2 regions of the Enterobacter cloacae complex sp. HYC080_NIDB genome follow, and region 2 is predicted to be linked to the other one. Evidence: predicted binding sites of a transcription regulator. Region 2 holds the regulator's gene; the other holds the start of a gene.
The links. The regulator sigma-54, encoded in region 2, starts transcription at its own class of promoters, with help from an activator protein. The targets are predictions, from matches to a motif close to GTTGGCACANNTTTCGCTNT.

Region 1: the regulator sigma-54 is predicted to act here: its motif matches at 11,620-11,639, upstream of glnK (P-II family nitrogen regulator).

The regions. Positions count from the first base shown of each region.
Region 1 is NZ_CP114212.1:3,463,044-3,477,545, forward strand. Features, by position in the region: gene O1723_RS16520 (EAL domain-containing protein) at 1-294, shown strand, start outside; gene O1723_RS16525 (beta-galactosidase) at 332-3,433, opposite strand; gene O1723_RS16530 (LacI family DNA-binding transcriptional regulator) at 3,536-4,606, opposite strand; gene yczE (membrane protein YczE) at 4,683-5,294, opposite strand; gene yczR (MocR-like transcription factor YczR) at 5,382-6,803, shown strand; gene O1723_RS16545 (hypothetical protein) at 6,885-7,100, opposite strand; gene O1723_RS16550 (hypothetical protein) at 7,097-7,348, opposite strand; RNA gene ffs (signal recognition particle sRNA small type) at 7,610-7,706, opposite strand; gene O1723_RS16560 (MGMT family protein) at 7,877-8,188, shown strand; gene O1723_RS16565 (YbaY family lipoprotein) at 8,222-8,749, opposite strand; gene tesB (acyl-CoA thioesterase II) at 8,953-9,813, shown strand; gene amtB (ammonium transporter AmtB) at 9,909-11,195, opposite strand; gene glnK (P-II family nitrogen regulator) at 11,231-11,569, opposite strand; gene O1723_RS16585 (SmdB family multidrug efflux ABC transporter permease/ATP-binding protein) at 11,790-13,571, opposite strand; gene O1723_RS16590 (SmdA family multidrug ABC transporter permease/ATP-binding protein) at 13,564-14,502, opposite strand, start outside.
Region 2 is NZ_CP114212.1:559,377-573,878, forward strand. Features, by position in the region: gene lptG (LPS export ABC transporter permease LptG) at 1-588, shown strand, start outside; gene arcB (aerobic respiration two-component sensor histidine kinase ArcB) at 724-3,057, shown strand; gene elbB (isoprenoid biosynthesis glyoxalase ElbB) at 3,290-3,943, shown strand; gene mtgA (monofunctional biosynthetic peptidoglycan transglycosylase) at 3,940-4,665, shown strand; gene npr (PTS phosphocarrier protein NPr) at 4,704-4,976, opposite strand; gene rapZ (RNase adapter RapZ) at 4,973-5,827, opposite strand; gene ptsN (PTS IIA-like nitrogen regulatory protein PtsN) at 5,873-6,364, opposite strand; gene hpf (ribosome hibernation promoting factor) at 6,447-6,734, opposite strand; gene rpoN (RNA polymerase factor sigma-54) at 6,757-8,190, opposite strand; gene lptB (LPS export ABC transporter ATP-binding protein) at 8,238-8,963, opposite strand; gene lptA (lipopolysaccharide ABC transporter substrate-binding protein LptA) at 8,970-9,524, opposite strand; gene lptC (LPS export ABC transporter periplasmic protein LptC) at 9,493-10,068, opposite strand; gene kdsC (3-deoxy-manno-octulosonate-8-phosphatase KdsC) at 10,065-10,631, opposite strand; gene kdsD (arabinose-5-phosphate isomerase KdsD) at 10,646-11,632, opposite strand; gene O1723_RS02700 (calcium/sodium antiporter) at 11,646-12,623, opposite strand; gene mlaF (phospholipid ABC transporter ATP-binding protein MlaF) at 12,851-13,663, shown strand; gene mlaE (lipid asymmetry maintenance ABC transporter permease subunit MlaE) at 13,671-14,453, shown strand; gene mlaD (outer membrane lipid asymmetry maintenance protein MlaD) at 14,458-14,502, shown strand, end outside.

The DNA.
Region 1 (14,502 bases), 1.7 Mb from region 2:
GGCACGGGCTACTCCAGCCTGAGCTATCTGCAGGATCTCGACGTAGATACGCTCAAAATTGATAAATCGTTCGTGGATGCGCTGGAGTACAAAAACGTCACGCCGCACATTATTGAAATGGCGAAATCGCTGAAGCTGGCGATGGTGGCGGAGGGTGTCGAGACTGAAGGGCAGCTCGCGTGGCTGCACCGTCATGGGGTGCAGTATGGACAGGGATGGTTTTACAGTAAGGCGCTACCAAAGACGGAATTTATTCTGTGGGCAGAAAATAACCTCGGGAAGTATTCTGACTAAGCCCCGCGGACACAAAATATGGCCGCGGGACTGCCCGTCAGACCGCCTTCTGACGCCAGCTGAAGCGATAACGAAGCTGGCGCGTCTGCAGGAGAAATTCCGGCGAGACGCTGGGGCTCCAGGAGTCATCGCCGCCCACGCCCATGTGGAACGCGTCGAGGTTGAGCCAACACCCCGGCTCTTCACGTAACAGGTGGTGATGGGTTGTCTCGCGCAACTGCTGCTGGCTGTAGCGGCTTATTGAGAAGTGGAACTGACCATTCAGCAGATGCGTTCCTGCCACAAGTTCGCGGGTATCGCAGCGCAAACCATTTTCCGTCGGGAAGATATACGGCGTGTGCATCGCCTCCAGGGGCAATGTCCAGCGCCCCTGCTGTGCCGCCAGCTTTCTGTCCGGGTAATTTTCGTGCGGCCCCAGCCCCAGCCAGTGAACGTTTTCCGGCGCTTCGGCGAGATGAACGCTCAGGCCAATCCGCGCGGGTTCCGGGATATCAGACGCCATATCGACCTGAATATCACCATGCAGAACGCCCTGCTCGTCCACCCGCCAGGTTTTACGGCTCAGGAACAGCGCTTTGCCCTGGTACTCCCAGACATGCAGGGTATTGACCACCACCTCGCGAGCATGCTGCTCTGCATCACAGGACAGTACGCGGGAGGTGAGATCGTACATACCCGCTGCTTTCCAGCGTTCAACCCACGCGTTCGGATCGATTTTCGTCGCTTCGCTCACGCCAATGTCATTATCCAACGGCGCGCGGCTGAAGCTATCCGTCACGGGTGAAATCAACAGTGCCACGCCATCTCGCCACCATTGGGTCAGGTTTCCGGAAGTGCAATCGAACTGCCAGCGCTGCTGCTGATGCGTTATCTCCAGCATGAGGTCATGTTGCGTCAACACGGGAGGTTCGCCCGCAGACACTGTCGGCGCAATAAAGAGAGGAACCGGGAGCGGCCACTGCTCCCACGCGCAGCGATGGCCAGCCGGTGACCACGGCGTTGCCCGCGGCTGGCGAACCTCAACATTCAGCCAAACCTCTCCCGGCCCGGCCTTCGGCGCAGGCAGATCGAGCTCCAGACGCTGGGTGCCCTCGGGAGCCATCGCGAGCGTGACCTCGCCCGCGGCCAGCACCTCTCCATCACGTGCAATCGTCCAACACAGCACCTCGTTATCGGTGTGGCGGAACAGGTAGCCGCTTTGCACCTCAATCACCAGCGGAGCAGTGCTCACCAGCGTAAAGGTAAAGAACTGCTGGGCGCGCTGCGCTTCGTACAGCGCCGGATGCGGGGTACGGTCGGGGAATACCAGACCATTGAGGCAGAACTGCCGATCGTTCGGCTTATCACCAAAGTCTCCGCCGTACGCCCAGAACGCGTTACCCTTTTCGTCTTGCTTCGTCAGGGCCTGATCGACCCAGTCCCAGACAAACCCGCCCTGCAGGCGAGGATGATTGCGAAACGCCTGCCAGTATTTCGCAAACCCACCAAAGCTGTTGCCCATCGCGTGGGCGTATTCGCAGAGGATCAGCGGACGCGTTTCATCCGGCATGCCGATCCATTTCTTGATTGACCATTTAGGGACTGCCGGGAAAGGCTGATCCTGATCGACCCGGGCGTACATCGGGCAGACAATATCGGTCGCTGCCGTATTCGCCCCGCCGCCTTCATACTGCACCGGGCGCATCGGGTCGGTGGTTTTCAGCCAGCGGTACAGCGCATCGTGGTTCGCACCGTGACCGGTTTCATTGCCCAGCGACCAGATAATAATCGAAGGATGATTTCGGTCGCGCTGCACCATGCGGGTCACGCGCTCGCTCATGGCAGGTAGCCAGCGCGGATCGTCAGCCAGGCGGCTCATCGGCACCATACCGTGCGTTTCGATATTCGCTTCGTCAACGACGTACAGCCCATAACGATCGCAAAGCCGGTACCACAGCGGATGATTAGGATAGTGCGAGCAGCGCACGGCGTTGAAGTTGTGCTGCTTCATGATTTCGATATCGCGACGCATGGTTGCTTCATCCATCACCTGGCCGTTTTCAGGGTGGTGCTCATGTCGGTTAACGCCGCGGATCAGCAGCGGTTTACCGTTGAGCTTGAGCAGGCCATTGCTGACGTCAACGCGGCGGAAGCCAACGTCGCATGCCTCGACCTCGACCACCTCACCCTGCGAGTTGAGAAGCGCAATCGTCAGGCGATACAGTTCCGGCGTTTCAGCACTCCACAGCGCAGGGTGCTCGACGGGGATCGCCACCGTTAACCGCTCAGCCCAGCCGCCGCGCTCGTCCACAATGGCAGAGCCTGGCCGCTGGGTCGCGCTGGCACAGCGTTCACCGTTGCGCCACAGCGTTATCGTGACATCGCACTCCGCGTAGCGAGCGCCTGTCAGTGCGACCGCCACTTTCAGCACCGCGCGGTCAAGCTCAGCGTTCAGGTCCGTCAACACATGGTAATCGGCGATCTGCGTTTCGGGTTTATGCAGCAAAGTGACGTCGCGGAAAATGCCGCTCATCCGCCACATGTCCTGGTCTTCAAGATAACTGCCGTCGCACCAGCGCAGTACCATGACCGCCAAGCGGTTCTCCCCGGCGCGCTGCGCCGCCGAGAGATCGAATTCGGCGGGCAAGCGGCTGTCCTGGGAATAGCCTATCCACTGTCCGTTGCACCAAAGATGAAACGCCGAGTTCACGCCGTCAAAGATAATGCGGGTTTGCCCGCCGTGGAGCCAGGCGTCATCCACCTCAAATGTGAGCGAGTAACATCCGGTTGGGTTCTCTTGCGGAACAAAAGGCGGCGTGACGGGAATGGGATAGGTGACGTTGGTGTAGATGGGCGTGTCAAACCCCTGCATTTGCCAGTTAGACGGCACGGGCATCGCAACGGCGTCCGCGCAATCTTCCGTTACCCATGCCTCCGGGACTTGCTCGGGTGCAGGAAAATAATTAAACCGCCACGCCCCGTTAAGAGAACGTCTGCTGACTGACTCCTCGTCGTCCAGGGCCGAGGATTCATGGCGCCAGCTGTGTAACGGCGCATGAGCCGCCAGCCGGTTCCACTGGGTAACGCCGGGGTTTTCCCAGTCCCGTCGGACCAGAATGGCACCGAGCGTCGGTGATGTCGGTGATAAAGTGTTGGGCATACTAACCTCTTTGCGAAGCGCTCACAATTTTGGTTAACATGCCCTGGCACTGAGCGAGGGTAAAGCATTCCATCGCGGAGCAGCGAGTCAGATCACAAAGTTTTATTTACGCGCAAGCTGCTCTGCCAGGAGAGCCAGGCGTCTGAGCTGCTCCGCCAGATCCTCTTGTTCGGCCTGCTGCGGATGGCGGCGCGCGGTGGAGTGACGGATCACCAGCGTAACCGGCAGCTGAACCTGCCAGCACGCATCGCCCTGGAGGGGATCCAGCAGCCACGTCACGCTGCGTTCGCCCGCCTGGCGAAACGCCTGGCGAACGGTCGTCAGCGGCGGCGAAAACCAGGCACTGTCGGCCGTATCGTCAAACCCGACTACCGATAGCTGGCCAGGGATCGCTACCCCTTTTTCGGCGCAGGCGCGCATCACCCCAAGCGCCATTTGATCGTTCGCCACCAGAATCGCCTCCGGCAATACCGTACCCGACAGCAGCATATGCCCTTTCTCATAACCGCTGGCCGCGCTCCAGTCACCGTATTCCACGGCAACCGCGTCAAGGCCGGCCTGTGCCAGCGTCGCTTGCCATCCGGCCAGACGCGCACGCGCAGAGACCGAGCTTTCCGGTCCGCTCAACAAAGCAATATGCTGATGCCCCAGCGAAAGCAGATGCTCAACGCCCAGACGCGCCCCCTCCTCTGCGTTAAACACGAGGCTGTTTACCTGCGCTGAGGGCGATACATCCAGAAACAGCACCGGAACGGGCGATGCCAGCGCCCTGAGCTGTTCGGCGTGAGGATCGTCAAGCGGCACATTGACCAGCAGTGCTTCCACCCGCTGCGCCAGCAACGCCTGAAGCGCGGCCTGACACTGGTGCGGTTGCTCTACCATGGAAATGAGGACACTCGCCCCCTGTTCCGCTGCCCGGGATTTTACCGCCGAGACGATTTGTGAAGGCGCGTGCAGCGCCAGATCGGTCGTAATAAGACCCAGCGTACGGGTGCGTTTACCCGCCAGCTGTTGTGCCCGCAGGTTAGGCACATAGTGCAGTTCCGCCATTGCCTGCTGCACCTTTTCCCGCGTGCGGGCAGAGACATGCTCCGCGTCGTTAATCACGCGGGAAACGGTCTGATAAGAAACCCCCGCAAGGGAGGCGACATCATAGAGAGTGATTGCTTTCATGCATTCTGGCATCGCGATAGTCGAAGCGACTATTCTGCCACAGTGATGCCGTTAAAACATGTGAGCGCTTCGCAAATTAAACAACCCGTTCCGGCTGAGGAACGTTCTCATTGCGCGACTTCTGGCGGAACCAGGGCATACAGAGCTGAATAAGCGGACCAATGGTCAGGGCATACAGTACGGTTCCTACGCCAAACGTACCGCCAAGCACGCACCCAATCAGCAGGACGGACACTTCGATTGTGGTTCGCACGCTGCGAATGGACCAGCCCAGCCGGGCGTGAATGCCTGTCATCAGACCATCGCGCGGGCCGGGCCCGAAACCGGCACCAATGTACATACTGGTGGCAATCGCGTTCATCACAATGCCCGATACCAGGAAAGCGATTCGCACAGGTAACGAACTCAGCTCGGGGATGAGCGCCATGCTGGCGTCTGCCGCCAGACCGATACAAATCACGTTACTGATCGTGCCGAGTCCGGGCATCTGGCGCAGGGGGATCCACAGCAGCAGCACCGCAGCGCCGGTCAAAATGATCACCGTCCCGATACTCATCCCCAGCTGTAGCCCGACGCCAAGGTGAAATACATCCCACGGATCAACCCCCAGATCCGAGCGAATAAACATCGTGGTAGAGAGGCCATACAGACCCAAACCGACATAAAGTTGTAGCAGACGACGTACCATTTTTTATCTTCTCCCGATAACCAGGCTTTCATCCTGACCTAAAATGGCACTATGATTAATGTCCAGTTTTCAAATAGTGGACTGCATATGTCATCACGCCGCTTTGGAAGTCAGTCTCTGGTACGCCTTTTAGGCCACTGGCAGCAAGCTTCATCCCGCACCCCGCTCTGGCGCCAGCTGGCTGACGCGTTGCGTCTGTTAATCCTTGATGGCCGACTGGCATTAAATACGCGACTGCCGGGTGAGCGTGAGCTGGCTACGGCGCTGGACGTGAGCCGGACCACCGTCAGCAGTGCCCTCGCCCATCTGCGCGAGGAGGGATATCTTGAAAGCCGCCACGGCAGCGGGTCGCGCGTGATCCTCCCGGATACGCGCGCCGTTCCTACCCTTTCAGCGGCGAGTGCCGCACTGGATCTCTCCACTGCCGCCCTCAATGCCGGGCCAGAGATCCACCAGGCTTATACCCACGCGCTGACGGCTATTACCCAGCACCTCTCGCTGACGGGCTACGACCAGCTTGGGCTGCCTGCGCTTCGGGAAGCTATAGCGGCACGCTATACCGAACGGGGTCTTCCCACCCGCGCAGACGAAGTCATGGTGGTCAACGGTGCCGTCAGCGGTTTTGCGCTGATATTGCGGATGTTAACCGGGCCGGGAGATCGCGTCGTGGTCGATCACCCTACCTATCCGCTGGCGATTGCCGCCATTCAGGGGGCGCAGTGCCGGCCCGTTGGGGTGTCGCTGCCGGATACAGGCTGGGACACGGATGGTTTTGCCGCCACGCTTGCCCAGACTGCACCGCGCCTGGCTTACCTGATGCCTGATTTTCACAACCCAACCGGGCGTTGTATGGATATCGCCACCCGTCAGGCGATCGCCGATATTGCCGCACAAACCCGCACGACGCTGGTTGTAGATGAAACGATGGTCGATCTCTGGTTTGACTCGCCCCCACCGCCACCGCTGGCATCATTTAACCGGGAGGCAACCGTCATGACATTAGGCTCCGCCGGAAAAAGCTTCTGGGGCGGGCTGCGTCTCGGCTGGATCCGCGCCTCTTCACGTACCATCGCCACCCTCGCCCAGACGCGGGATACGCTTGATCTGGGCTCGCCGCTGCTGGAGCAACTGGCGACGCTGTGGCTTATCAACAATAGCGAACGTTTTCTGCCCGCTCGCCGCAAGATGCTTGCGGAACGGCGCGATCGATGCAGTGAACTGCTGCGTGAACATTTTCCCGAGTGGCGATTCCATGAGGCGGAAGGCGGACTGTCTTACTGGATCGAACTTCCCGGCATGCTGGCGACACAGCTTGCCGCGCGGGCAGAAATCATCGGGATTAACCTGGGAACGGGCACACGGTTTGGCTTATCGGGGGCGTTTGACCGCTTTTTGCGCATGCCCTTCTCGCTGGAGCCAGCGGAAATGGAAGCGGCGTTACTGCGGATTAAACCCTTATGGCGTGCATTACATTCAAATGAGCCGGCCATCAAACGCAGTCTGGTTTAAGAATAAAAAGTTTGAAGGGGATCATAAAATAAAAACTGCTGACTGTAATATATGCAGTCAGCAGTTTTCACTGGACAACAATTAATGTTGCGGAGGAATAGGGAAACCTTTCAACGAAATAACGAAGTTATCACCGTCTTTCTTTATTTTTGCACCGGTATCACACCAGTCAGACGCAATACGAAAGAACTCATCGCTTCCAACATTCCAGCCAAGACGTACATGCTTCACATAGCCTGAGCGCAAGAGATCGCAGGCCTCGTTGTAGTCACTGGCAGTTGACAGTTGTTGTTTCATTTTCTCTTCTTCAGAAGTTTACGTAGTGCTTTGATTTCTTTAGGAGTAAAAGGAGAAACACTCTCTTCTTCCGTATGCTGATTATCAATATCTTCTTCCGATACTCCCGCCTCTTCTACTGCTTCAAACGCCAGCAACAGCAGTTTCTCTGTGGTCACGCTTAAATTCTCGTTATTCGCTTCCGCATAGTGGCGAAGCCTTTCTTTTAGCGCGTCGTCAATTTTAACATTTAAAACCGCAGTAGCCATGTTTGTCACTTCCCTTCGGAATAAGTACTTTATGTAATACACGAAGTTAACACTGTTATCCAGATTTATATTTTTTTGAATTTTGGTGTTAAATAGACGTCCAATTATAAAATGCCAGTCTATTATTACAGGTTTATGACAATAATATTTCAGCACGATGAAATATATATTACAGCGTATAGGCGTTATAGTATTGTGGAATAATGACTACAGAGAGAGGTAACGCAGGAAGGTTTGTACGAGGCCGTAAATGGGTGGGGGCCCTGCCAGCTACATCCCGGCACCCACGTCGTCTGCCCTGGCTGCTTCCTTCCGGACCTGACCTGGTGAACAGAGTAGCGTTGCGGGAGAACCAACAGAGCCCCCATTGAGAGCGTTGATAACCAACGCGCTGGCGCATTATCCCTGTGCGAAGACCCAATTGCAAGCGACCCGGAACCGGATGCTGGTTTATTGCGCAAACAGACGCAGCAATCAGGGCAATCTTCGTTTACCATGGCTGTTCAGATGATCCCCGCAGGTGCAGGTATGGACGAACACGACTCCTTTCCCCAGCGCGTATGGCAAATTGTGGCCTCAATCCCGGAAGGCTACGTCACAACCTATGGTGATGTCGCACAGCTGGCCGGTTCACCGCGCGCGGCGCGACAGGTAGGCGGCGTTCTTAAACGGCTGCCGGAAGGAAGCACGCTGCCCTGGCATCGCGTGGTGAATCGTCATGGTGCCATCTCGCTGACCGGACCGGATCTCCAGCGTCAGCGCCAGGCATTACTGTCAGAGGGTGTGCAGGTATCGGGATCGGGACAGATTGATTTGCAAAAGTACCGCTGGGTGTACTAACCCCTCCCCCGAAGGAGAGGGTGATAGCAACAATTACATCTGGGTCGGTGGGGTTGGCAGGGACGGCTGATTGGTCTGTGGAGCAACCGGCACTTCGGTTTGCTGTACGGGAACCAGATTCAGGTCGACTTTAGTCCCACCGTGGTTAATGGCTTCCTGAACCGTATCGGTAATAAAGACCAGCTTATCGTTGATCGTTACCGCGGCACTCAGCAGGATACGGGCATTCGGCTGTACGTCTGACGGGTTATATGGCAGCACGAAGCTAAATGGCGCCTGCTTACCTTCAGTACGAACCGCACGCTGAGCCAGGACTTTCGACGGCGCGTCGGCCAGAGAAGCATCAGACAGCGTGACCGTTAATACCGCATCCGGCGGCAAAGCGACTCTCTGTTTGATCCAGATGGTACCGGAAACATTAGGCTGCTGAATGGATTGCTGTGAAAGGGTATTAATCCCGTTCGGATCGGCTGCAGGTACCGGCACCTGGGCGCTCTTACCGGCACAGGCGGACAACGCCACCGCAATAGCTACACCACTTAGCATAGGCACGAGTTTCATTGAAGTCTCCTTATCATCAATGCACCAGCGGGATCGATCCCATCCGATGTCGTTTCAATCACATAACGTGTTCAAGTGTGGCACAGATCACCGATTAATGCCTGAAAACGTGCCGATATTAAGATTATTCTACCCATCGGACCACTTACATTTCTGCGTTATACTCTGCCTATCTTTCGCTACGGCGTTTATTGAGGACAACTATGAGTCAGGCACTGAACAATCTGCTGACATTACTGAATCTGGAAAAAATTGAGGAAGGACTCTTTCGCGGACAGAGTGAAGATTTAGGCTTGCGCCAGGTCTTCGGTGGGCAAGTCGTTGGACAAGCGCTGTACGCGGCAAAGGAGACCGTCCCGGCAGACCGTCTGGTGCATTCGTTCCACAGCTATTTCTTACGCCCTGGCGATAGCGCAAAACCGATTGTGTATGATGTTGAAGTTCTGCGTGACGGTAATAGTTTCAGTGCCCGCCGCGTGGCGGCCATTCAGAACGGTAAGCCCATCTTCTATATGACCGCCTCGTTCCAGGCACCGGAACCGGGATACGAGCATCAGAAAACGATGCCGCCGGCACCGTCGCCAGACACGCTCAAATCAGAGACCGATATCGCCCGTGCGCTGGCGCATCTGCTTCCGCCACAGGTCAAAGAGAAATTTCTGTGCGATAAACCGCTGGAGATCCGCCCCGTCGAGTTCCATAACCCGATGAAGGGTCACACCGCCGAGCCGAAACGTCAGGTCTGGATCCGCGCCAACGGTACCGTGCCGGAAGATTTCCGCGTGCATCAGTATCTGCTCGGGTATGCGTCAGATTTTAACTTTCTGCCGGTGGCACTGCAGCCGCACGGCGTCGGGTTCCTCGAAAAAGGGATGCAGGTCGCGACCATCGACCACTCCATGTGGTTCCACCGTCCCTTCAACATGAATGAGTGGCTGCTTTACAGCGTGGAGAGTACGTCGGCATCGAGCGCTCGCGGGTTTGTGCGTGGAGAGTTTTATACGCAGGACGGCGTGCTGGTCGCTTCAACGGTGCAGGAAGGGGTAATGCGTAATCGCGGTTAATAACGTGCGGCCTGATGCCCTCACCCTGGCCCTCTCCCACAGGGAGAGGGAATAAACATTAAAAACGGCAATCGAGATTGCCGTTTTGCTGTTGGTTATGCGTTATACGCATTCTCGCCGTGGCTGTTCACATCCAGACCTTCGCGCTCCTGCTCTTCCGGTACGCGCAGACCCACAGTCATGTCCGCCAGCTTGTAGCCAATAAAAGCGACAACGGCAGACCACACCACGGTGATAGCAATACTTTCCAGCTGCACCAGTACCTGATGAACCATAGTGACACCTTCTGCATAGCCCACGCCACCCAGCGATTTCGCGGCGAAGATACCGGTCATGATACAGCCGACGATGCCGCACACACCGTGCACCCCAAATACATCGCAAGGGTCATCAACGCGCAGCACGCGTTTCAGTGCCGTAACGCCCCACAGACCTGCAAGACCTGCAACCAAACCTACCAGCAGCGCACCACCGACACCCACATAACCACAGGCAGGCGTGATACCGACCAGGCCCGCGATTGCGCCAGAACATGCACCCAGCAGGGAAGGTTTACCGCGCACCGCCCACTCACCGAAGACCCAGGAGAGGATCGCACCGGCTGTGGCCACGACGGTGTTCACGAAGGCCAGCGCGGCGATTTCGTTTGCTGCGCTTGCAGACCCGGCGTTGAAGCCAAACCAGCCAAAGTAGAGGATCGCGGTACCGGTAAAGACCATCGGCAGGTTGTGCGGTTTGAACGCTTCTTTACCGAAGCCCACGCGTTTGCCAATCAGGTATGCGCCAACCAGACCCGCTACCGCGGCGTTGATATGTACGACGGTACCGCCCGCGAAGTCCAGCGCGCCGTGCGTTGCCAGCAGACCGCCGCCCCAGACCATGTGCGCAATCGGCACATAGGAGAGCGTCAGCCAGACCACCACAAAGATCAGAACGGCAGAGAAACGAATACGCTCGGCCAGCGCGCCTACAATCAGCCCGACGGTGATGCAGGCGAACGAGCCCTGGAACGCAACGTGAATATACTGGTAGAAACTGCCCATCAGCGCGGTCAGCTCAATATTTTTCAGCATCACCCAGTCAAAGTTACCGAAGAAGGCGTTGCCGGTGCCAAAGGCCAGCGAGTAACCGTAAACCACCCACAGCACGCAGACCAGTGCGAAGGTCACGGCTACCTGGGTCAGCATGGAGAGAACGTTTTTGCCACGGATCAGACCGCCGTAGAACAGGGCAATCCCCGGAATTGACATGAACAGCACCAGCGCGGTGCTGATCATCATAAAGGCGTTATCGGCTTTATCTGCCACCGCAGGGGCAGCCAGCGCGAGGCCCGGCAGCAGTGCCAGCGAACCCAGACCCGTTTTAAGTGTTGCTATCTTCATTTTCTCGATCCCTATCACTGTGTGCCAGGAGTTACTTACAGTGCCGCTTCGTCAGATTCGCCGGTACGAATGCGAATGACGCGCTGCAGTTCGGCAACGAAAATTTTGCCGTCGCCAATTTTGCCTGTGTAGGCCGCTTTGCTAATGACATCAATGACTTCATCAAGCTGATCGTCAGCAATCGCGACATCAATTTTTACTTTTGGCAGAAAGTTAACGCTGTATTCCGCCCCGCGGTAAAGCTCGGCATGACCCTTCTGACGACCAAAGCCTTTCACTTCGGTGACAGTCAGTCCCTGAATACCCATGGAAGACAACGCTTCACGCACGTCTTCGAGTTTGAATGGTTTGATTACAACCGTAACCAGCTTCATAGATCCCCTCCAGTCAGAATTCGGTAATGGCCGCAGCTTACGCAGAAGGTATTGCAAGGGGTGTGCCAGAAATGAAAACCAGAAGGAACTGCGGTGCAAAGAGCGCTACACGGCCTTGATAAACGAACCGGTGAAAAAAAACGCACCATGCCGGTGCAGGGTGCGTTTCCGTTTTGCACCAACAGGAATGACTGTTAGCGCGTCGCCTCATTTTGGTGCATCAGGCGCTCAGCGATTCTTCCTCACGCACGCTGGCCGCCAGCTCTTCGCCTGCCAGCTGAAGCTGATACATCTGCCAGTAACGTCCCTTGGCTTCCAGCAGTTCACGGTGCGTACCCCGTTCAACGGCCTGGCCGCGATGTAGCACCAGAATGGTATCGGCATCAACGATGGTGGAAAGACGGTGGGCAATCACCACCAGCGTCGTATGGTCACGCACGGCCGACAGCGCCTGCTGGATGGCCTGCTCGGTACCGGAGTCAATACTGGCTGTCGCTTCATCCAGAATCAGAACCTGCGGCGTTTCAATCAACACCCGCGCCAGGGCGAGGAGCTGTTTTTGCCCGACGGAGAGATTGTTCCCCTGCTCGCCCAGCTTCGTATTGATCCCCTCACTAAACCCGCGCGCCAGATCCGCCAGCTGCACTTTTTCCAGTACCTCCCAGACCTGCTCCTGCGTGTAGTCCCGCCCCAGGGTCACGTTCGCATAGAAGGTATCGGCCAGGACGACCGGATCCTGCTGCACCATCGCGACGCCTTTACGCAACACGTTGTGGCTAAGAGACGCGAGCGGACGTCCGTCGATCCGGATTTCACCGTGCGTAACCGGGTAGTAACCCATTAACAGGCTGGCGAGGGTACTCTTACCGCTTCCCGTATGGCCCACCAGCGCCACGAAACCACGCGACGGAACATCAAGTGAGATATCCTGCAACACCAGCCGGTCTTCGCGATAGGCAAACGAGACATTATCAAAATCAATGGCACCGCTTTGCAAAGGTCGCTCATCGTTGCCGTAGGCCTGTCGCGGCCTGTCCATCAGCTCGAACACACGCTCACCGGCGACCACCGCCTGTTGCAGCATAGACTGCTGGGTGGTGAGCTCGATCAGCGGTTCGTTAAGGCGCCCCAGATAGCTAATAAAGGCGTACAGCACACCTACTTCAATCGTACCGTTAGCGCTCAGCCCAAACAGCATCAGGAGACCGCAAAGCACCAGCGCAGAGAAAAGGCTCAGCAGCGGACGCAGCAAAAAACCGTCAAGCCGCAGCGTCTGCATGCGTGCCATATAGTGCGAGCGGCTGGCTTCGCCCATCCGTTCACCAAAGCGCGCCTGCTGGCGGAACTGCTGGATAACGCTCATGCCGTTGATGACTTCGTTGAAGCCATCGTTGATGTCGGCCAGATAGGCTCGTACACGACGCACGATTGGCGTGCTGTAGCGCTGGTAGATGACCATGACGATCAGCACCGCCGGGAAGATCGTGATCGCCACCAGCGCCATGCGCCAGTCGAGACTGAACATTGCCACCAGCATCGCACCAATCAGCGCCGCGCTGCGGAGGACCGTCGCCACCACGGTGACGTACAGATCGCGGATCACCTCGGTATCGTTGGTTACCCGGGAAATAACCTGCCCGACCGGCTGAATATCAAACTCGCTGAGCGGCTGGCGAAGCGCGGCGTCCATCACATCCGTACGCAGCTGCTGAACGACACCGACGGCTGCGCGATTAAACAGCAGCGACTGCGCATAGTGCAGCCCTGCCGCCGTCAGCTGTAACCCAACGTAAGCGACGCCTAAACCCGCCACCAGCCCCAGGGGCAGGTAGCTTTTGGCGACCATATTGTCGATAAAGTAACTGATGAGCAGTGGCCCGCTCACTTCTGCAATCGCCGCTATCCAGAGTAAAAGCACGGCCACGGACAGCGGTTTACGCCACGGCGAGCCGTAGGCCAGCAGACGTTTGAGCGTCGGCCACATCGTTCCGAGCTTACGCATTAGCGGCCTCCTCATTCTGTTCGGGGGCATCGTCCAGCGCCGCTTCAAGCTGTTGATAGCGATACATATCGCGATACCAGCCCGGTTGCTCAACAAGATTTTCATGCTGCCCGCGCTGGGCAATGTGCCCGTGCTGCAACACCAGAATTTCGCTGGCTTCGGTCAGCGCCGACAAACGGTGAGCGCTGATAATCACCGTGCGACCGTCACCCCACTGACGCAGGTTATGCAGGATCTGGTGCTCGGTACGGCCATCCACAGCGGAGAGCGCATCATCCAGGATCAGGATTTCGGCATTCAGCAGCAGCGCACGGGCAATCGAAATACGCTGTTTCTGCCCGCCGGACAGCATGACGCCACGCTCCCCGACTTCCGTTTCGTACCCCTGCGGCAGACGCAAAATATCATCATGCACGCTGGCTAAACGCGCCACATGCTCGATCTCCTCCTGCGTCGCCGCAGGGCATCCGAGGGCGATGTTATTCGCCACGGTGTCCGAAAATAAAAACGGCGTCTGGCTGACCACCGCCAGGCGGCCACGCCACTCATCCAGCAGCAGGTTCTTCAGGGGGATATCATGGAAACGAATATCCCCTTCGGTGACGTCAAAGTGGCGCTGGAGCAGAGAGAGGACGGTACTTTTTCCGGCCCCCGTCGGACCACAAATACCCAACATCTGGCCGGGCTGAAGCGTAAAGCTGACGTTCTCCAGTACCGGATGCGCCGTCTGCGGATAGACAAATTGACGGACGTCGACCTTCGTCACGCCGCGCCCTTCCGGGACCGCTTCGCTGCCGTCAGTCACCACCGGCGCTTCGGCCAGCATGGCGCGAATGCGGCTGTAGGCGGCGCTGCCCCGCTCCACAATGTTGAACATCCAGGCTAAAGCCAGCATCGGCCAGATCATCAGCCCGAGATACATCGCAAAACT
Region 2 (14,502 bases):
GTAAAAGGCGATGATGAACTGGGCGGCGTGAGCATCTACGCCTTCAATGACCAGCGCCGCCTGGAGTCAGTACGACATGCCTCTTCGGCAAAGTTTGACCCCGAACATAAGCAGTGGCGTTTGTCGCAGGTGGATGAATCTGACCTGACCGATCCAAAACAGATCACCGGTTCGCAGACCGTCAGCGGCACGTGGAAGACCAACCTCACGCCGGATAAACTCGGCGTCGTGGCGCTGGATCCTGATGCGCTCTCTATCAGCGGCTTGCACAACTATGTGAAGTACCTGAAGGCGAGCGGGCAGGATGCCGGACGTTATCAGCTCAACATGTGGAGCAAGATCTTCCAGCCGATGTCCGTGGCGGTAATGATGCTGATGGCGCTGTCGTTTATCTTCGGTCCGCTGCGTAGCGTACCGATGGGCGTGCGCGTGGTGACGGGGATCAGTTTCGGCTTTGTCTTCTACGTTCTCGATCAAATCTTCGGACCGCTGACGCTGGTGTACGGTATCCCGCCGATTATTGGCGCGCTGCTGCCGAGTGCCAGTTTCTTCCTGATCAGCCTCTGGCTGCTTTTGAAACGCTCCTGACAGACCTCTCCTCGCTTCCGGTTGACCGGGAGCGAGGCTAATCTCCTGTTTCACCCCGCACTTTTTCTCACAACCTTCAACGTCCTGCCCCGAATTTGAGTATTATTGAGCGATAAAGTCGTGAAGGGATCCTCTATGAAGCAAATTCGAATGCTTGCCCAGTATTACGTCGACCTGATGATGAAGCTTGGGCTGGTGCGTTTCTCCATGCTGCTGGCGCTGGCGCTGGTCGTACTGGCCATTGTCGTGCAAATGGCCGTCACCATGGTTCTGCATGGCCAGGTCGAGAGTATCGACGTCATCCGCTCTATCTTCTTTGGCTTGCTTATTACCCCCTGGGCCGTCTATTTCCTTTCCGTCGTGGTTGAACAGCTTGAGGAGTCTCGTCAGCGCTTGTCAAAACTGGTGGATAAACTGGAGGAGATGCGCGAGCGCGATCTGAAACTCAACGTTCAGCTTAAAGACAACATTGCGCAGCTGAATCAGGAAATTTCAGATCGTGAGAAGGCGGAGGCGGAGCGTCAGGCCACGCTGGAACAGCTGAAAGTTGAAATGAAAGAGCGCGAGGTGACGCAGATCCAGCTTGAGCAGCAATCCTCTTTCCTGCGTTCGTTCCTGGATGCTTCGCCGGATCTGGTGTTCTACCGCAACGAAGATAAAGAGTTTTCCGGCTGTAACCGGGCGATGGAACTCCTGACCGGAAAAAGCGAGAAGCAGTTGATTCACCTGAAGCCGCAGGACGTTTACTCTGAGGAGGCGGCCGCCAAGGTTATGGAAACGGACGAAAAAGTGTTCCGCCATAACGTCTCGCTGACCTACGAGCAGTGGCTGGATTATCCGGATGGCCGCAAAGCCTGCTTTGAGATCCGTAAGGTGCCCTATTATGACCGCGTAGGGAAACGCCACGGCCTGATGGGCTTCGGCCGTGATATCACCGAGCGTAAGCGCTATCAGGATGCCCTGGAGCGCGCCAGCCGCGATAAAACCACCTTTATCTCCACCATTAGCCACGAACTGCGTACGCCGCTCAATGGCATTGTGGGGCTGAGCCGTATTTTGCTGGATACCGATCTCACTGCAGAGCAGGAAAAGTACCTGAAAACAATTCATGTCTCGGCGGTTACGCTGGGTAATATCTTCAACGATATTATCGATATGGATAAGATGGAACGCCGTAAGGTTCAGCTTGATAACCAGCCGATTGATTTCACCAGTTTCCTTGCCGATCTGGAAAATCTGTCTGGTCTTCAGGCGCAGCAGAAAGGGCTGAGGTTCGTCATGGAGCCCACCCTGCCGCTGCCGCATAAAGTGGTTACCGACGGTACGCGGTTGCGCCAGATCCTGTGGAACCTGATCAGCAACGCGGTGAAATTTACCCAGAAAGGGCAGGTGGCGGTGCGTATCCGCTATGACGCAGGCGACATGCTGCACTTCGAGGTGGAGGACTCCGGGATCGGTATTCCACAGGAAGAGCAGGACAAAATTTTCGCGATGTACTACCAGGTGAAGGACAGCAACGGCGGAAAACCTGCCACCGGGACCGGTATTGGCCTGGCGGTGTCTAAACGGCTGGCGAAGAGCATGGGCGGTGATATTACCGTTGCCAGCCAGCCGGGCAAAGGATCGACCTTTACGCTGACGGTGCATGCGCCAGCGGTGGCGGAAGAAGTTGAGGATACCTTTGAAAACGACGATATGCCGCTGCCATCCCTGCACGTCCTGCTGGTGGAAGATATTGAGCTGAACGTCATTGTGGCGCGCTCGGTGCTGGAAAAACTGGGCAACAGCGTGGATGTGGCAATGACCGGTAAAGCCGCGCTGGAGATGTTTACACCGGGCGAATATGACCTCGTTCTGCTGGATATCCAGTTGCCGGATATGACCGGGCTGGATATCTCGCGTGAACTGACGCGTCAGTACGCGGCTGACGAACTGCCGCCGCTGGTGGCGCTAACGGCAAACGTACTGAAAGACAAAAAAGAGTATCTCGACGCCGGTATGGACGATGTACTCAGCAAGCCGCTGGCGGTGCCTGCTCTGACCGCCATGATCAAGAAGTTCTGGGATACCCGTGATGAAGAGGAGAGCACCATGACGTCTGTTGATAGCGCAAAAGCCCAAACGATACTCGATACCGCGATGCTGGAGCAGTACATTGACCTGGTCGGCCCGAAACTGATTACCGACGGTCTGGCTGTGTTTGAAAAAATGATGCCGGGCTATCTGAGCGTGCTGGAGTCAAACCTGACGGCACGGGACCAGAAGGGCATCGTGGAAGAAGGGCATAAAATCAAAGGGGCCGCCGGCTCGGTCGGGTTACGTCACCTGCAGCAGCTGGGTCAACAGATTCAGTCGCCTGATTTACCCGCCTGGGAAGATAACGTGGGTGATTGGGTTGAAGAGATGAAACAAGAGTGGCAGAACGATGTGGCGGTGCTTAAAGCCTGGGTGGACGCCAGAAAAAAATGACCCCGGTTTAACCGGGGTGCGCGAATACTGCGCCAACACCAGGGAAATCGTGGCTGCGCCTGTTTTTAAACGTTATTTTCGAATGGGCGCCGCCTGAAAAATTTAGGCCGCACGCAGATAAGATAGCAAATCTTAAATGGTTTGTTACATGAATCAGTGAAATGTGTGAAGCATAGCGTTTTAATCAAAATTATTAATGTGCTTCAGCAAGTTGCAAAGAAGGATCGTCAAGATGAAAAAAATGGGTGTCGTCCTGAGCGGATGCGGTGTTTATGATGGCTCAGAGATACATGAAGCCGTAATTACCCTACTGGCTCTGGCAAAACAGGGTGCAGAGGTGATGTGTTTTGCGCCAGATAAAAATCAGGCGGATGTCATTAACCATCTGACCGGCGAGCCAATGGCCGAAACCCGTAATGTGTTGATTGAAGCCGCGCGTATTGCCCGGGGAGAAATTCGTCCGCTGGCCCAGGCAAATGCTGCTGAACTGGATGCGCTCATTGTGCCGGGTGGCTTTGGTGCCGCGAAAAATCTCAGCACTTTTGCTGCTGAAGGCGCGGCTTGCAAGGTGGACGCGGATTTAAAAGCGCTGGCGCAGGCGATGCATGCGGCGGGTAAGCCGCTGGGCTTTATCTGCATTGCACCGGCCATGCTGCCAAACATTTTTGATTTCCCCTTACGGCTGACAATCGGGACCGATATCGATACTGCTGAGGTCATCGAGGAGATGGGTGGCGAACACGTTCCGTGCCCGGTCGATGACATTGTCGTGGATGAAGAGAACAAAATTGTCACCACGCCCGCGTACATGCTGGCGCAGAATATCGCGCAAGCGGCTGAGGGTATTGAAAAACTGGTAGCCCGGGTACTGGTGCTGACGGAATGAGCCGACAGTCTTCCGCAGGAAAATGGGTGAAATACCTTCTTTTGCGCATCGTACTCGTGCTGGCGGTGTTCTGGGGAGGCGGACTGGCCGTGTTCAGCATTTTGCCAGTACCGTTTTCAGCCGTTATGGTTGAGCGTCAGCTCAGCGCGTGGTTCTCCGGTGATTTTGGCTATGTCGCGCATTCTGACTGGGTGAGTACGGACGAGATCTCACCGTGGATGGGGCTGGCAGTCATCGCGGCGGAAGATCAGAAGTTCCCGGAGCACTGGGGGTTCGATGTGGCCGCGATTGAAAAGGCGCTTGCCCATAACGAACGCCATGAAAATCGCGTGCGCGGTGCGTCTACCCTGTCGCAACAGACGGCAAAAAATCTGTTCCTGTCGGATGGCCGAAGCTGGGTGCGAAAAGGGCTGGAAGCGGGGCTGACGCTTGGAATGGAAACAGTCTGGAGCAAAAAGCGCATTCTGACCGTCTATCTCAATATTGCCGAGTTTGGGGAGGGGGTATTTGGTGTCGAAGCTGCATCACAACGCTATTTTAATAAACCTGCCAGCAGGCTAAGCATGTCGGAGGCCGCGCTGTTAGCCGCTGTACTGCCTAATCCTCTTCGCTTTAAGGCCAGTGCCCCATCAGGCTACGTGCGAAGCCGTCAGGCATGGATCATGCGTCAGATGCGACAGCTGGGTGGAGAGGGGTTTATGCAGCGTAATCATCTGATGTAGGGCGGGTAAGCGCAGCGCCACCCGCCAGAATGGCAGACCTAATCTTCGTCAAACCCGGCATTAAACAGCGCAATCACCGCCGCCAGCGCTTCCTCTTCCTGAGGGCCGGTGGCCTCGACCTCAATCTGGCGCCCTTTGGCAGAATCCAGCATCAGCAGGGCGATAACGCTGTTCGCTTCCGCTTCGGTGCCTTCATCATTGCGCAACAGAACTTCTGCATCAAAACCCTGCATCAGCTCAAACAGTTTCATCGCCGGGCGTGCGTGCATTCCCAGCTTGTTGGTGATCTCAACGGTTTGTTTTACGGTCATGTTTTACGTTTTTCCAGCGTGCGATGACGGGACTGAACGTTCTTGCCGCGCGAGCGGAAATAGTCGGCCAGCTGTTCGGCAATGTAGACCGAACGATGTTTACCGCCGGTACAGCCAATCGCCACCGTCAGGTAGCTACGATTGTTTGTCTCCAGCATAGGTAACCATAGCTCAAGGTAGCTTCGCGTCTGGTAGATAAAATTGTGAACTTCTGTGTGCCTGTCGAGGAACGCCGCAACGGGTTTATCCAGGCCGGTCATAGGACGCAGTTTAGGATCCCAGTGCGGGTTCGGCAGGAAGCGCACGTCGAAAACATAGTCCGCATCAATCGGAATACCGTGCTTAAAGCCAAAGGATTCGAACACCATCGTCAGTTCGCGCTCGCGTTTGCCCAGCAGGCGGGTACGCAGCATTTCCGCCAGTTCATGAACGGACATCTCTGAGGTATCGACAATCAGGTCGGCGCGTGAACGCAGCGGTTCCAGCAGATCGCTCTCTTCGTCGATGGCGCTTTCCAGCGAGAGATTTTTACTGGAAAGCGGGTGCAAACGCCGGGTATCGCTGTAGCGGCGGATCAGGGTATTGCGATCGGCATCGAGAAACAGCAGCTGAGGCGAGAATGCGTCAGGCAGGTTACTCATTGCCTGCTCGAAGATTTCAGGCGACTCGGGCATGTTACGAACGTCGATACTGACGGCAGCAGAGGTTTGTCTCTCCGCCAGGGTACGCGCCAGATCGGGCAATAACACCACCGGCAGGTTATCTACGCAGTAAAAACCCATGTCTTCCAGCGCGCGCAGGGCAACGGATTTCCCCGACCCTGAACGACCGCTGACAATCATCAGCACCATGTTCCGTTTCTCCTCAGGACAACAGATGTGAAGGCCATCTCCTGGTTACGCGTCATCCTGATTGCCTTCTGCTTCAGTGATAATCTGATAAAGCTCTTCATCACTTTGGGCTGAGCGCAGTCGACGGCAGATGGTTTTATCGGCCAGACGTTTAGCGACCAGCGAAAGCGTGTGTAGATGGGTTTTGGTCTGGTCGGCAGGAACCAGCAGCGCGAAGAGGAGATCGACAGGCTGATTATCAATGGCATCAAAGGCAATTGGCGTTTCCAGTTGCACAAACACACCGACGGCACGCAGGGTGTCCTCTTCCAGCTTGCCGTGCGGGATCGCGATGCCGTTGCCGATACCGGTACTGCCCATCTTTTCACGGGTCAGGATCGCTTCGAACACCACCTGCGGCGGCAGGCCCAGCTGTTTTGCAGCCAGTTCACTGATGATCTCCAGCGCACGTTTTTTGCTCTGGCAGTGAACGGCACTGCGGGTACATTCCTGGTTAAGGACATTGCTCAGTTGAAGAGCGGAATCGTTGTTCATCATAATTTCACCTAAGCGCTAACTGTACAAATGGCCTGTTGTTTTTCACAACAGGCCGTCCTGCACCCGTTAACTGCCCGGACAATTAGTGTTGTTTCAGTTTATCTTTATGTTTATTGAGCTGTCGCGCAAGCTTATCAATCAAGCCGTCGATAGCAGCGTACATGTCTTGCCCTTCCGCACTGGCATGGAGTTCACCCCCGTTTACATGCAGGGTCGCATCCGAGATATGAGTCACTTTCTCCACTTTCAACACAACGTAGACCTGGTTGATCCTTTCGAAATACTGCTCGAGTTTCGCGAACTTAGCGTTCACAAAATCACGTAAGGCCTCAGTAATCTCGACATTGTGTCCTGTGATATTGAGCTGCATAGTGTCTTCCTTATCGGTTGTGTCACACCAGTTGTTTACGCTGGTTTGACGGCGGAATGGATAAAGACTCTCGATACTTCGCAACAGTACGACGTGCCACCATAATACCCTGATCGGACAGCATGGTGGTTAACTTACTGTCACTCAGTGGCTTCGCGGGGTTCTCCGCGGCGATCAACTTCTTCACCAGTGCGCGAATCGCCGTTGACGACGCTTCGCCGCCGCCCTCGGTACTCACGTGGCTGGAGAAGAAATACTTAAGCTCAAAAATACCGCGCGGACTGTGCAGATACTTCTGCGTGGTGACGCGGGAAATGGTTGATTCATGCATCTCGACGGCCTGAGCGATATCCGCCAGTACCATCGGTTTCATATATTCTTCGCCCTGCTCAAAGAATGCTTGCTGCTGTTCGACGATACAGCGGCTCACGCGAAGCAGGGTATCATTTCGGCTCTCCAGACTCTTGATCAACCATCGCGCTTCCTGAAGGTTGCTACGAATATATTGATTATCGGCGTCGTTGCGCGCGCTGGTGCACATGGAGGCGTACTGCTGGTTGATTTGCAGGCGAGGGATGCTGTCAGAGTTCAGTTCAACGACCCAGCGGTCGTTATGTTTTCTGACCAGCACGTCCGGGATCACGTACTCGGGTTCACTCGTCTGGATCGACTGACCAGGCCGCGGATCGAGGGACTGAATCAGATTCACCGCCTCTTTCAGCACCTCTTCTTTGAGGCGCGTAACGCGCATCAGGCTACGAAAGTCGTGGTTAGCGAGAAGATCCAGATGATCGCTGATGATTAAGCGTGCTTCGTCGAGCCATGGCGTCTCTTTGCTGAACTGAGAAAGCTGGATCAGCAGGCAGTCGCGCAGATCTTTCGCTGCCACGCCTACGGGATCGAAACGCTGAATACGTTTCAGAACGGCTTCAATCTCTTCCAGCTCAATCTCTTCATCGCCCATGCTCTCCAGAATGTCGTCCAGCGTGACGGTCAGATAGCCGGTGTCATCAACGGCGTCGACAATGGAGGTGGCAATGGCACGATCGGTATCGGAGAACGGGGTCAGCTCCACCTGCCACATCAGGTAATCCTGCAGCGACTGGGTGGTTTCGCCCTGATAAACCGGCAGCTCATCGTCCTGGTAGTCTGCACGCGTACCGGAAGGGGTGCCGGCGGTATAAATTTCATCCCAGCTGGCATCCAGAGGAAGCTCGTCCGGCATCTCTTTTTGTTCGAGTGCATCTGCGGTATCGAGCGATTCTGTATCCTGGGACTGCTGTGTATCTACCTCATCATGAAGATCGGCTTGCTCCAGCAGGGGATTGCTGTCCAGCGCTTGCTGGAGCTCCTGCTGGAGTTCTAAGGTGGACAGTTGCAACAGACGAATTGCCTGCTGTAACTGCGGCGTCATCGCCAGTTGTTGGCTGAGCCTTAATTGCAAACCTTGCTTCATGTTCAGAGCATTTTTCTCCGGTTCGGCGTTACGTTACCTCTACCCTATCAGAGTCTGAAGTCTTCCCCAAGATAGACGCGCTTAACATGATCGTTTTCGAGGATCTGCTGCGGCGTACCGTGGGCGATCAGATTGCCCTGGCTCACAATGTACGCGCGCTCACAGACGGCAAGCGTTTCACGCACGTTGTGGTCGGTGATCAGCACGCCAAGCCCGCTGTCACGCAGATGCTCAATGATACGTTTAATGTCGATGACGGAGATTGGGTCAACACCGGCAAACGGTTCATCCAGAAGGATAAATTTAGGGTTTGCAGCCAGCGCGCGCGCAATCTCAACACGACGGCGTTCACCGCCGGACAATGCCTGACCCAGGCTGTCGCGCAGGTGCTCGATGTGAAACTCTTCCATCAGCTCGTTGGCGCGATCCTGACGCTGTTCGCTGGTCAGGTCGTCACGAATTTGCAGAACCGCCATCAGGTTATCAAAGACGCTCAGACGGCGGAAAATAGAGGCTTCCTGCGGCAGATAGCCGATGCCACGACGCGCGCGCGCGTGCAGTGGCAGCAGGCTGATGTCTTCATCATCGATGATGATGTTGCCGGCATCACGCGGGACAATGCCAACCACCATGTAGAAGGTGGTGGTTTTACCCGCACCGTTAGGGCCAAGCAGGCCCACAATTTCGCCGGAGTTGACGGTCAGACTGACATCTTCTACGACACGGCGGCCCTTATAGGCCTTCGCGAGATTTTTTGCAGTTAATGTTGCCATAACGAATTAGTTACTCTTCTTCTGTGCCGGGGCCTGACCCTTGCCTTTATCCTGCAGCTGAGACGGAACCAGCACGGTGGTTACGCGTTTGCCTTTCTCGCTGGAGGCCTGCATTTTTTGCTCTTTCACCAGATAGGTGATCTTGTCGCCGGTAATGTTGCTGTCCAGCTGTTCCAGATACGCGTTTCCGGTCAGGATAACCAGGTCTTTCGCCAGCTCATAGTGCATATGCGAGGCGCGGCCTTTCACCGGCTTGCCGTTGTCCTGCATCTGGTAGAAGGTGGCCGGGTTGCCGTAACCATCAATGATCTCTTTGCCCTGCTCGCCACCCGGACGGGTAACGACCACTTTATCGGCGTTAATTTTGATGGTGCCCTGCGTCATCACGACGTTACCCGTGAAGGTGACGACGTTACCCTGCATATCGAGGGACTGAGTGTCAGACTCGATGTGGATCGGCTGGTCGGTATCACCCGTTACAGCAAGCGCGGGGAGACTGGTCGCCAGCATCGCGCTGGCGATAATTACTTTAAGGCTGAGTTTGTTTGTTTTGAATTTCATAGGAGGTTCTAACCTTTTCAATCAGCTCGGCGTTCTTGCTGCGTAAGTTCCCGCGCATTCTTAAACCGCTGGAATTAAATGTTGTGCCATACAGTGTGACCAGATCCTGCGAGGTCACGTCCTGGGTTACCAGGTTGATCTGGGCATTATCGGTCGTAATTTTCCGCAGTTGCGAGTCAGCGGTCAGGGCGTTGACTTCAACGTGGCCATACAGATAAAGCATACGGTCATTTGTCAGTTTGGCCCGATCTGACTTAATTGACCACGTCGGCACTTTGTCTTTATCGAATGTGGTCATGACGGGTTGGGTAAACCACGAAACGCCCTCATCGGAAAAATATTCCACATGCTGGGCAACCAGGCGATAGTTCAGCGCACCTTCCGGGCTATAGACCACGGTGTCGCTGTGATCGCTTTTGTAGGTTGGATCGTTATTGTTGATCACTTCCTTTTGCGTATCGTCGCGATCGGCCAGGTTCACGCCAATCAATACCAGTGCGACAAGCGAAAGCAGAATGATAACCCAACGTCTGGTTTTACTCATATTGATTGCCCTTTGGCCTCATCAAGCTTGCCCTGCGCCAGCAGAAGCAGGTCGCAGACTTCACGTACGGCACCACGGCCACCGTTGATGTGGGTAACGTAATCAGCGCGTGGGAGCAGCAACGGGTGAGCGTCAGCAACCGCAATGCTGAGACCGACTTCAGCCATCACTGGCCAGTCAATCAAATCGTCCCCGACATAGGCCACGTTTTCCGGCGCGATCGCCAGTTTACCCAGTAAATCGTTGAACGCTGCCATTTTATCGGATTGCCCCTGATACAGATGGGTAATCCCTAAGGTTTCACAGCGGTCTTCTACCAGTTTAGCTTTCCGCCCGGTGATGATAGCCACCTCGATACCCGAGGTGAGCGCGCAGCGAATTCCGTAGCCATCGCGGACGTTAAACGCTTTCAGCTCTTCGCCATGATTGCCCATGTAAATCAGGCCATCGGAGAGTACGCCATCGACATCAAGGATGAGCAGACGAATATTTTCCGCCTTTGCCATCATCTGGTTACTAACCGGTCCATAACAGGTTGCAAGGGATGCACCCGCATTACTCATTGTCTTATCCTTCATTACACTACGCCTGCGCGCAGCAGATCATGCATATGTACCACACCCAGCAACTGGTCGCCATCGGCAACCATAACGGAGGTGATATGGCGGGACTGCATCAGGTTCAGCACATCCACGGCCAGCGTACCCGGACGCACGCGAATCCCGCCGGGCGTCATGACATCGGCAATGCCAAGTGTACGGACATCTACACCCATGTCGAACACGCGACGCAGGTCGCCATCGGTGAAGATCCCCTGAATTTTCATCAGGTCGTCACACACGACCGTCATGCCCAGATTCTTGCGGGTGATTTCCAGCAGCGCATCACGCAGGGAGGCCTCTTTACTGACGTGAGGGATCTCATCCCCGGTGTGCATAATGTCGTTTACCCGAAGCAGCAGCTTGCGCCCCAGCGCGCCACCCGGGTGGGAAAGCGCGAAGTCCTCCGGCGTAAAACCACGCGCTTCCAGCAACGCAACGGCAAGTGCATCGCCCATGACCAGGGCCGCGGTGGTACTGGACGTTGGAGCCAGACCGAGAGGACAGGCTTCTTTGGGTACTTTTACGCACAGGTGAATATCGGCTGCACGCGCCATGCTGCTTTCAGGGCGGCTGGTCATGCAAATCAGCGGCACCTGCAGGCGCTTCAGTACCGGGATTAGCGCCAGGATTTCATTGGATTCACCGGAGTTGGACAGCGCGATGACAACATCCTGCGGCGTGACCATCCCCAGGTCGCCGTGTGCGGCTTCTCCCGGGTGGACAAAGAAGGAGGAGGTTCCGGTGCTGGCAAAGGTTGCCGCCATTTTGCGGCCAATATGACCGGATTTGCCCATCCCCATCACTACGACTTTACCGGCACAGTAAAACATCTTCTCACAGGCCAGACTAAAATCCTGATTAATGTACTGATCTAACTGCGCCAGACCTTCACGTTCAATCTCCAGAACGTCTTTGCCTGCTTTCTGAAAGTCAAAACCCGGCTGCAATTCTATTTGCGACATAATGCGTTTCCGTTTACCCAGAGAGAAGAGGCGAGAGCCAGTACAGCATCGCCATCCATACGATAAATCCACCTGTCAGCAGCGCACCTGCGCCTTTGCCGATCTGTCGTTGCCGCCGCCAGCAGAGCAGGGCGAATATCACGCTGACCAACAACATCACTCCGTAATCGCGAGAGAATGCCAGAGGGTTGAAGGGCCCTGGCGTTATCAGGGCCGGCAGACCCATCACAATCGCGATATTAAATATGTTGGAACCGATGATATTACCAATGGCAATGTCATCTTCCCCTTTACGTGCCCCCGCAATGGCGGTGGCCAGCTCCGGCAGGCTGGTGCCGATAGCAATCACCGTCAGGCCAATCGTCAGTTCACTCATGGCGAAAAAGTTCGCCAGCACCGTCGCGTTATCCACGACCATGCGCGTTGCCATCGGCATAATAATCAGCGCGACGCCAAGCCAGAGCAGGGCGACCGGTAGCGTACCTTCGCGCGGGAGCTCGGCGACCTGCTCACGCGTGAGGCTGTCATGACCCAGTTTCTCAGCCTGGCGGGCGATTTTAACACTATACAGCAGCCAAATGACGGCTAGCGCCAGCAGGAAAATGCCGTCGCTGTAGCTCAGTACGCCATCATAAAATACGCAGCCTGCCAGCAGACTTACGATTAACATTAGCGGCAATTCCCGGCGCAGAACATCAGAATGCACGCGAAATGGATGGAGCAGCGCCGCCAGGCCCAGGATCAGTAAGATGTTGACGATGTTAGAGCCAATCGCGGTGCCAATTGCAAGGTCTAACTGACCGTGCAACGATGCCGAGACAGAGACGATGATTTCAGGAAGCGACGTGCCAACACTGACAACGGTCATCCCGATGACAACCGGCGGTACGCCCGTCAGGCGACACAGGATTGATGCAGCAAACACTAAACGGTCAGCACTGTAGACCACCAAAAGTAAACCAATTATTAACAGTGCTGTTGCTAAAAGCATCAAAAGTCCTTTCTTCAGGTATACTTGTCGGTCCATCGCGCGGGAATGACTGGACTGCATACGGTCTGAGGCGTAACGAATTCCTAATTTTGACTTTATGCGCAGGAAAAGTAAAACAAATGCCAGCTTTCGCTAACCTCAATGGCTAATATTCTGTAAAAATGCTGAGTTTAGGGCTGATTCAGGCTGCACGCTTAAACGTGAGCAGGGTAAGAAAGGAACCATAAATGAGCCAAACGATGGCGAATTTAGTCGATGTCCGCGGTGTGAGTTTCTCGCGTAGTAATCGATTGATATTCGATGATATTTCGTTGACCGTACCGCGTGGCAAAATTACCGCCATCATGGGGCCGTCCGGGATCGGTAAAACGACCCTTCTGCGCCTTATTGGTGGGCAGATCCCACCTGACAGCGGTGAAATCCTCTTCGATGGCGAAAACATCCCGGAGATGTCGCGCTCGCGCCTGTATACTGTCCGCAAACGTATGAGTATGCTCTTTCAGTCGGGGGCGCTGTTCACCGACATGAACGTCTTTGATAACGTGGCTTATCCGCTGCGCGAACATACCAGCCTGCCGCCTGAACTGCTGAAAAGCACGGTGATGATGAAGCTTGAAGCTGTCGGTCTGCGGGGGGCTGCAAAACTGATGCCTTCAGAACTGTCTGGCGGGATGGCGCGACGTGCCGCACTGGCGCGAGCCATTGCATTAGAACCCGATTTAATCATGTTCGACGAACCGTTTGTCGGACAGGATCCCATCACGATGGGCGTGCTGGTGAAGCTTATCTCTGAACTGAACAGCGCGCTCGGCGTAACCTGTATTGTGGTGTCTCACGATGTACCGGAAGTGTTGAGCATTGCCGATTACGCCTATATCGTGGCGGACAAAAAGATCGTCGCACACGGCAGCGCCCAGGCGCTTCAGGAAAATTGCGATCCGCGCGTGCGGCAATTCCTCGATGGTATTGCTGACGGACCCGTACCGTTCCGCTACCCGGCGGGCGATTATCGTGACGATTTACTGGGATTAGGGAGTTAAGCCACTCATGCTGTTAAATGCGTTGGCCGCCCTTGGACACCGTGGCATAAAAACCATCAGGACGTTCGGGCGTGCCGGATTAATGTTATTCAACGCGCTGGTTGGCAAGCCGGAGTTTCGCAAGCACGCGCCTCTGCTGGTGCGGCAGCTTTATAATGTCGGTGTGCTGTCGATGCTCATCATCATTGTCTCCGGCCTGTTTATCGGTATGGTGCTGGGGCTACAGGGCTACCTCGTTCTGACCACCTACAGTGCGGAAACCAGCCTCGGGATGCTGGTGGCGCTCTCACTGCTGCGTGAACTGGGGCCGGTTGTGGCGGCGCTGCTGTTCGCCGGTCGTGCAGGGTCAGCACTCACGGCAGAAATTGGCCTGATGCGCGCCACCGAGCAACTCTCCAGCATGGAGATGATGGCGGTCGACCCGCTGCGTCGGGTCATCTCTCCGCGTTTCTGGGCGGGGGTGATCTCGTTACCGCTACTGACTATTCTGTTTGTCGCCGTGGGGATCTGGGGTGGTTCGCTGGTGGGGGTCCACTGGAAAGGCATTGATGCCGGTTTCTTCTGGTCCGCCATGCAGGATGCCATCGATCTGCGAATGGATCTGGTTAACTGCCTGATTAAAAGCGTGGTATTTGCCATTACGGTCACCTGGATCGCCTTGTTCAATGGTTATGATGCCATTCCGACGTCGGCGGGCATTAGCCGTGCAACTACACGTACTGTCGTACATTCGTCGCTGGCCGTACTGGGTCTGGATTTTGTGCTCACCGCACTGATGTTTGGGAATTGAGTTCATGCAAACGAGAAAAAATGAAATTTGGGTCGGCGTGTTTCTGCTG